2 regions of the Marinococcus sp. LNHM3E3-2.2 genome follow, and region 2 is predicted to be linked to the other one. Evidence: riboswitches for the same ligand, from Rfam matches in the RefSeq annotation. Region 2 holds a riboswitch; the other holds the start of a gene.
What was found. Region 2 has a riboswitch for thiamine pyrophosphate ahead of ACTRXF_RS07890 (thiamine phosphate synthase). Riboswitches for the same ligand answer to the same signal wherever they lie in the genome.
Positions count from the first base shown of each region.

Region 1: linked by a shared signal. The riboswitch ahead of tenA (thiaminase II) and the one ahead of ACTRXF_RS07890 (thiamine phosphate synthase) in region 2 are both predicted to bind thiamine pyrophosphate.

Region 1 is NZ_JBQLIC010000023.1:12,910-17,088, reverse strand. Features, by position in the region: gene ACTRXF_RS15865 (DUF2254 domain-containing protein) at 1-1,222, shown strand, start outside; gene ACTRXF_RS15860 (NADPH-dependent FMN reductase) at 1,287-1,847, shown strand; TPP riboswitch at 1,982-2,085, shown strand; gene tenA (thiaminase II) at 2,223-2,918, shown strand; gene ACTRXF_RS15850 (ECF transporter S component) at 2,918-3,511, shown strand; gene ACTRXF_RS15845 (ABC transporter ATP-binding protein) at 3,508-4,179, shown strand, end outside.
Region 2 is NZ_JBQLIC010000004.1:212,334-216,512, reverse strand. Features, by position in the region: gene ACTRXF_RS07905 (thiazole synthase) at 1-649, opposite strand, end outside; gene thiS (sulfur carrier protein ThiS) at 654-854, opposite strand; gene thiO (glycine oxidase ThiO) at 838-1,962, opposite strand; gene ACTRXF_RS07890 (thiamine phosphate synthase) at 1,952-2,563, opposite strand; TPP riboswitch at 2,606-2,708, opposite strand; TPP riboswitch at 2,765-2,864, opposite strand; gene ACTRXF_RS07885 (AEC family transporter) at 2,917-3,816, opposite strand; gene ACTRXF_RS07880 (potassium/proton antiporter) at 3,874-4,179, opposite strand, start outside.

The DNA.
Region 1 (4,179 bases), on a different contig from region 2:
AGTAATAGGCGCTTCTATCATGGATCAGCAGGTGCTGCGGCCGGTTTACAATAATATGCCTTCTATGCTGATCGTGGAAAATAACACTGCTACTTCTTTATACAGTGCATTAGTGACGGCATTGCTGACGTTGACAACCATAAGTTTTTCTTCGATTATGGTCGTTCTGACCACGTATGCCACACAGTTTACCCCAAGGGCTCTGCAGGATTTCATGAAAAGCCCGACGACGCAGCATACACTTGGGGTATTTACGTTTGGGGTATTATTTACTCTGGTAAATATGCTGCTTTTTTCGAGCGAAGGCAGTAGCCAAATTTTGATGCCAATGCTGACAGTTCTTGTGGCGCTTGGCTGTCTGGCTTTTTTTATTATCTTTATTTATCACTCCACCCAGTGGCTGCAGGTGAATCATTTGATCAGCCATATAAGATCTGATGCCTCCAGGGTGATCCGGGATGCCTACACTTATTCGGGGGTGCACAGCTTCAGCGAATGGAGCGATGATTTTCGAAATGACGAAGAAGCAATCGTTTATGCCGAACGGTCGGGGTATACCAATATGGTGAAAATGCCTGAACTGATTGAATGGGCCAGGCAGCAGGGAGCCGTGGTCGAATGCCTGTTCCAGGTAGGAGACTACGTTCATCAGGGAGAGCCTTTATTTCGCTATTGGTCAAAGCATAGTTTATCCTCGAAAATATTGAGAAGTTTTTTATTAGTAGGAGAAGAGAGAAGCAATGTTCAGGACATTGAATTCTCCATGCAGAAAATTGTAGAAATAGCGCTGCGGGCCATTTCGCCTGCAATCAATGATCCACACACAGCAGCGAACTGCATCAACCGTATTGGGGCACTGCTTTCCGAACTCAGCCATGAACACAAAAATGACCAATACTTCGCTGACAATCAGAATGAGCTGCGGTTATTCATGCCTGTAAAACCCTTTAGGGAGTATTTATATAAAAGCTTTTATCAGGTGAGATTGTACGGTTACGAAGATATTTCGGTAATGGGAGCCTGCATGGAAGCACTGACGATGCTCGTGAAAACAGGAGATCCGTCTGTGTTAAAGGAAGTGGATTCATTTTCCCGTTACATGGAGCAGGCGGTCGCTCCGGAACAGCTTGCGGACTGGGACAGGGAATACTGGGAGGAGCGTGTGCAGAAAAAGAACACAGCTCTGCATCAGGCACTTACAAAAAGTAAGCAGATAACTTGAAACAGCCAGTAACGTGCGTGTATGATATGTAAATGAAGTTCAACACGAAAGGATGAAAGTTCAAATGAAAGTAGCAGCTATCGTAGGAAGTATTCGCCAGGAATCATTTAACGGAAAGTTAGTGGAGTACATGCAGGATCGTTACAGTGACATCATGGATATTGATATTTTAGATATCCGCGATCTTCCGCACTATGATCAGGATGAGGAAAGCAACGCTCCGGACTATGTGCAGGAATACAAGCGTTCTGTACGTGAAGCGGACGCCGTGCTTATCGCCACTCCGGAATATAACGGTTCGATTTCCGGCGTGCTTAAAAATGCTCTTGACTGGAACTCCCGGGTCGATTACGACTTTGCCGGCAAACCAACCATGCTTGTAGGAGCTTCTCTTGGAGGCCTGGGCACAGTGAAAGCGCAGATGCATCTTCGACAGATTCTGAGCGCTCCCGGTATGAGTGCAAAAGTACTGCCTGGAAATGAAGTACTGATCGGAGCCGTCCATGAAAAAATGAATGAAAACGGAGATTTAACAGATCAGGGCACGATTGATTTTCTTGATAATGTCGTAGCCGAATTCGAACGTTTTTATCAGGAAACGCGGGCTGTGGCTAACCGCGCGTAATATGCAGAAAAACCCTGCTGGCATAGGCCTGCAGGGTTTTTGAATGCAGATTTTTGCTCAGAGGGAGAAGGCGGATTATAAAAATCACCTTTGACTTCCTGACATAATATGATAAAGTGTAGACAACTTAATAGGGAATCCACTAGGGGTGCCGAAAGCGGCTGAGATAAGGACTAACCTTAATCCCTTTGAACCTGATCTGGTTAAGGCCAGCGTAGGAAAGTGGAGACGGCAGAATACGTCTATTTCAAAAGCACAAGCTTTACCATAGAGGACGTTTATTCTAAGCCACTCCACCAATGGAGTGGCTTTTTTTACCCCATTGGTCCTGACTGCCCGTAGTGGTTCCCTCCTAATTTAAAGGAGGAAGTTACAATGAAATTTTCAGAGCTTTTATGGCAGGACACAGAGCACATTTTTGAAGCCTGCTGGAGAAATCCGTTTGTACAGGGTATCGGGAAAGGGGAGCTCCCAAAAGCATCTCTTATCCATTACGTGAAGCAGGATTTTGAATACTTAAACGCCATGATCAAGGCAAAAGCAATTGGGGTAACAAAGTGTACGTCAAGAGAAGACATGGTTATGTTTAAAGATACCATTGATTTTGTTTTAAACAGCGAAACGCACCCGCATCATAATTTGTGTGAGCAGGCGGGCGTGGGCTATGAGGAATTGCAGGGCTATGCGCTTGCTCCGGTATCTCAGCATTACGTGCTTCACATGCTGCACCATGCCGAAAAAGGAACACTTGGTGATGTAATTGCGGTAACGCTTGCCTGCCCGTGGGTGTATTTGTATGTGGGTGAAAGGCTGATGGAGGAAGTGCAGCCGGACGAAACCCATCCGTTCAATGACTGGATTCGTTTTTACGGGGACCGTGAGGAACGGGAAATGTACAAATATATTGACCGCCTCGATGAACTGGCAGAAACAGTCACAGAAGAAGAAAAACAGCGCTGGCGGACGTTGTTTATGGAAGGATGCCAGCTTGAGTATATGTTTTTTGAGGACGCTTATTATGCAAAAGACTGGCCCTTTGCCAGAACGTTAACAGACGGGGAAAAAGTCTAATGATAAACAAACGCTTAAACCTCCGGGATATTGTCGTCATCTCGTTTATTTCAGCAGTTCTCGGCGTCCTTTATCTTCTTTGGGTGCTGCTGGGACAAATGGTTACCGGCATCTTCGGTCCAGTTGGAGGAGGCCTGATGGCGGGCTTCTGGATCCTTGCGCCTGTGATTTGTGCCTATATCGTTCAAAAACCGGGAGCGGCGCTGCTTTCAGAGCTTATTGCGGCCGGCACTGAAGTTATGGCGGGGTCTGTCAGTGCAGGAGCAGTGCTCGTGCTCGGCTTCACCCAGGGGCTCGCTGCAGAATTGATTTTCGCTCTGTTTTTCTACCGGGTGTTCCGTCTGCCAGTATTAATGCTTGCCGGGTCGGCCGGAACGTTTGCTGCATTTTTAACCCAGTATGTCCTTTATGGATTCAGCCAGTACGCAGGTTCTGTTGTTGTATTTATGCTGGTAACCATGCTTATAAGCGGCGCTCTTTTAGCCGGATGGGCAGGGAAAAGCTTTGCGGATGCGCTGGTAAAGACTGGAGTGCTTGACCGCTTCGCCCTTGGCCGTCAATACCGTCTCGGCCAGCAGAAGGATGCTGTATGATTTACGCAGACAAATTGACCATTGCGTACCCTTTTGCTAAGCCTTCGATAGAAGGTTTTTCAGCAGAAATATGTACTGGGGAAAACGTGCTGCTGCTCGGTCCGAGTGGTTCAGGCAAAAGTACGCTTGCTCTCGCTATCCAGGGAATTCTTCCGCGTTCTGTGGAGGCGGAGGTTTCGGGCGGTCTGAGCGTGTTTGGGGAAAATCCGGCGGTGAAAAGTATTACGGAGGCCGCCAGGCAGGCGGCGCTTTTGTTCCAGGACCCGGATACCCAGTTCTGCATGCCAACTGTTCGGGAAGAGCTTGTATTCACGCTTGAGAATCTGCGGGTGCCTGCAGGTGATATCGAGGCCCGCGTGCACGAAGCCTTACAATTTACAGATATGCTTCACTGCATTGATGCCCGTATCGACACACTGTCCGGCGGGATGAAGCAAAAAATAGCTGTTTCCTGTTTAGCTGCTGTGAATCCGCGGATATGGATTCTGGATGAACCGCTCTCCCAGCTCGATCCGGTAAGCCGGCAAGCAGTGGCTTCGCTTCTTGGCCGCATTGCAGCAGATAGTGATAAAACACTGGTTTTGATTGAGCATCAATTAAATGAAGTAATGGAGTGGGTAGACCGGGTGATCGTATTGAACCACGATGGCCAGGTGTCTGCGGATGGA
Region 2 (4,179 bases):
TTTTTACAGGATCGCCCGCGCCCGAAACGGCCGTATTCAGCAGGACACCATCAGCGCCGAGCTCCATGGCATAAGCAGCATCCTTCGGACTCCCAATACCTGCATCTACAATCACCGGGACTTCCGCCTGTTCAATAATGTGGGACAGGTTGTAAGGGTTAATGATCCCAAGTCCCGTGCCTATAGGGGAGGCCCCTGGCATCACTGCATGAACCCCAAGCTCCTGAAGCTTTCTGGCGAGCACAACGTCATCGGACGTATAGGCAAGGACAGTAAACCCTTCGTTCAGCAGCTGTTCTGAGGCCCGTAGCGTTTCCACGGGATCCGGCAGAAGCGTTTTATCGCAGCCGATCACTTCTACTTTAATCATGTCACACATGTTGGCCGCCTCTGCCAACTTCGCAGTGCGCACAGCTTCTTCAGCTGTTTTGGCCCCGGCTGTATTTGGCAGCAGCCGGTACTTTGAGACGTCCATCTGTTCAAATGGATCAGGCTGGCTGCTGTCAAACAGGTTCATTCTGCGAACGGCAAAGGTCAGTACCTCTGTTTCCGATGCTTCTACAGCCTGCAGCTGCGTCCTGGCGTCTTTATATTTCCCGGTGCCGAGAAATAAATTCGATTCAAACGTCATATTGCCGATACTAAGCATTTGTTCATCCGCCTCCTACAAAATGAATGATTTCGATTCTATCCCCGTCCATTAAACCTTCCTGCTGGTGAAATTCTTCAATTACAATAGTGCCGTTGCGCTCCACCACTGTTTTTTTGTGGGCGATCTGAAGCTCTTCAAGTAAATCGGCTACCGTGGTACTGTTCTCAATATTCTGTAATTGACCATTAAGCGTGATCTGCATGAATAATTCCTCCCTTTCGTATTTGAGGATCTACGGCAAACAGGTGCTTCCAGTCCTCGCGAACGCTTTTCCCCTCGATCCGGTCAGCCATCCAGCTTCCGCTCAGTGCTGAAAGCAAAATACCGTTTCTGTAATGGCCGGTCACTACCCACAAACCCCGTTCGGTCTGTCCCATATATGGCAGCCCGTCTCCTGTCTGCGGCCGGACACCGCTCCAAAGCCTTTCAATATTCGCATGCTTCAGCCCCGGCACTAAATGCACAGCTGCTTTCATCAGCTCCTGTACCGAAGCTACAGTGACACCTGTACTCGAGTCGCCGGGTTTTTCTGAAGCGCCTATAAAGATTTCCCCGTCCTTTTTCGGAACAATATACACCTGCGGAGTGTGGAGGGTGTGTCTCAAATTCTCCCGGGGCATGCGTACGGACAAACACTCCCCTTTCACCGGATAGAGGGTGAACTGCTTCTCATCCAACAGCTCCGCCCCGGCGCTTCCCCCGGTAAAAACAACTTCTTCCGCTTCAACAACTCCTTCACTTGTTTTCACACCGTAAACGCGGCCGTCAGCTTCCAAAAGACGATCCACTGAAGTATTTTCCCGTACCATTGTCCCGCGGGCCTTTGCTGCTTTGGCAAGAGCCATTGTCCATTCATAGGCACGAAGCTGGCCGTCTTTTGGAATGGACCAGGCGCCCCGTATATTTTCGGAAAGCGCCGGCTCCCTGCGCAGTGCTTCATATGGCGAAAGCCACTCCGCGCCGTAGCTGCTTCCTGCAGCGCGCTGGTATTTTTTTTCGCCCGCCTTATCCCATACAGGCTTCAGCATCCCGTTGTTCACATAGGAAACGTCCATTCCACTGATCGCTTCCACTTCAGGGACCAGTTCTTTAAACAGCGCCCGGCTTTCCAGGGCGAATTCCTGAAAAAGGCCAGGCCCCTCCCATTCAGACTGGGCTCCGAGCATACCGGCAGCCGCTTTTGATGCTCCGGAAGCGATGGTTTCTTTTTCGATGACCATCACACGACGCCCCCGTTTGCTTAACTGATATGCAAGCGAGCATCCCTGTACCCCTGCGCCCACAATAAGAACTTCTGTATCAGCCTTCATTGTCATCACTCCTTAACCGGATTCTGAGCTCTTCGGCTGCTTTCCCGGGTTCTGCCGCATCATAAAAATATGCAATGGCTGCCACCCCGGACGCTCCGCAGTTTATACCTTCTGCTGCCTTGTCAGCATCAATTCCTCCGATGGCAATCACGGGGATGCGGACGCTTTCCGCCACAGCTTTCAACGCCCGGACTCCGCGCGGCGGCTTTCCAGGTTTACTGTCTGAGGCAAACACATGACCAAAATACAGCCATGATGCCCCCTCCTGTTCACTTCTTTTCGCTGCCTCTACAGAGTGTATCGACTGCCCCCAGCTTACAGATGCCGGATAGATTGTACGACGCTCCGGCAGGTGGGTACCGGCCAGCCCATATGCAGCAGCAAGCTCCGGTTCATTATTTATGATCAGCTGCGCGGGGGCGGTTCCTTCTTTTAATGCCAGCTCGACGGCCCTTTCCTTTTCACGCTTTGTCCATTCAGGCGCCCGTATATGCACGTAATCGACGATTCCTGTGAGCTCCCTCGTTTTTTCGCCCCACGCCCCCACTGTTATATCCGGCGGCGATACCGCATGTATACACGGCTTCGGTTTGTAATCCATAAAAAAACCTCCTTCCAGAAGGAAGGAGGCTGCCTGTTAAAAGGTTCAACATGGCTGCTTCCCTCCGCTGGCTCTCCAGATCAGGTTCAAAGGGTTCCGGATGTTTCTCCGGTCTCAGCCTCAGCAGGCACCCCCAGCAAATATAATATTTTCCACAAAAAACCCCGCTTTCATTTAGAAAGCGGGGGAGATAGTCGTATTGGCATCTCTTCCCCACTTCCCTCCGCTGGTATAATCCAGATCAGGTTCAAAGGGATCAGCTTTACGCTGTCTCAGCCAACAGGCACCCCTAGTGGTTGGTATTATTTATATCATAACGCGGTACTCTTCTTCCGTCAATTCGATGCGGAATTTTATGCCTGGAAAATCGACAGCACCACCCACAGGGAAGGAACGCTTAAAATAGTCGTCACCAGTGTAATACTCGAAACAAGCTGGGGGTTGGAATCAAATTGTACAGAAATCATTGCCATGGTTGCTGCACTCGGCATCGCTGTTGAAACAACCAGCACGGTCGTTAACGTGTCGCTGGTCTGCAGCAGCAGGGCAATTACGTAAGCGAGAGCCGGCGCGAATACAAGCCGTAAAAACGTACCTGCACTAACAAGCTTCCAATCCATGCTTTTGACGGATATGCGTGCAAGCTGCATCCCCAGGATAATCATAACCACCGGTATTGCAGCGCTCGCGAGCATATCGAGGGCTTCATAATAGGTCGCTCCGACCGGTATCCCGGTCAGCTGGAAGACAATACCGGCGAGCAGTGCATAAAATACCGGCATCCGCAGTACCGTCCGGAACGCGTCAGCCGCATCCATATTGGCACTGTTTGCGATATAGACGCCTACAGTATTCATCAGCATCGTCTGAATGACCATAAAAACGATAGAGTAGGCAAAGGCTGTATCACCAAACGCAAAAGCAATTAACGGAGCACCGTAATTGCCCGCATTCATAAACACGGTAGAGAGCATCATGCCGGTTTCGTTAGCTTTCGGCCATTTACGCACGTAGGACACTAATTTGATCAGCCCGGTCATAACCGCTAAAAATACCAGGGAAAACAGAGCCATCGACAGCATATCGCTGTTCAGCTCTCTTTCATAGAATGTCCGGAAAACAAGCGCAGGCGTCAATACATAAAGAGCGACAGCCGACACCGGCCGAATATCCACTGCCTGTCTTTTCTGCAGCAAATAGCCAATCGTAAATATTAAAATGATTGGGATCAATACATTGATCAGCACACCCATGCGGAGCCCTTCCTTCTTTCCTCAAATTTAATGCCTCTTAACGCTGGCCGCTTTTTCTCAGTAATCGTGCCGCAGCATCTGCTTTAAAATACGTTTTTCTTTACGTGATACAAGAATATACAAATAATCACCGGCCTGGATTATTGTCTCACCAACCGGAGTGACCAGTTCATCGTCCCGGACAATCGCGCTGATCAGCGCAGATGCGGGAAATTCAATGCTTTGGAGCGTCTGCCCGACAATCGGCGTCGCTTCATTCGTTTGAAATTCCATAATTTCTGCGTTCGCTTTTCCGAGTGATACGAGCTCCAGGGAATGAGTTGGCGCTTCGCGGAGCGGACCGGATAGGTGAAGCCATTTCGC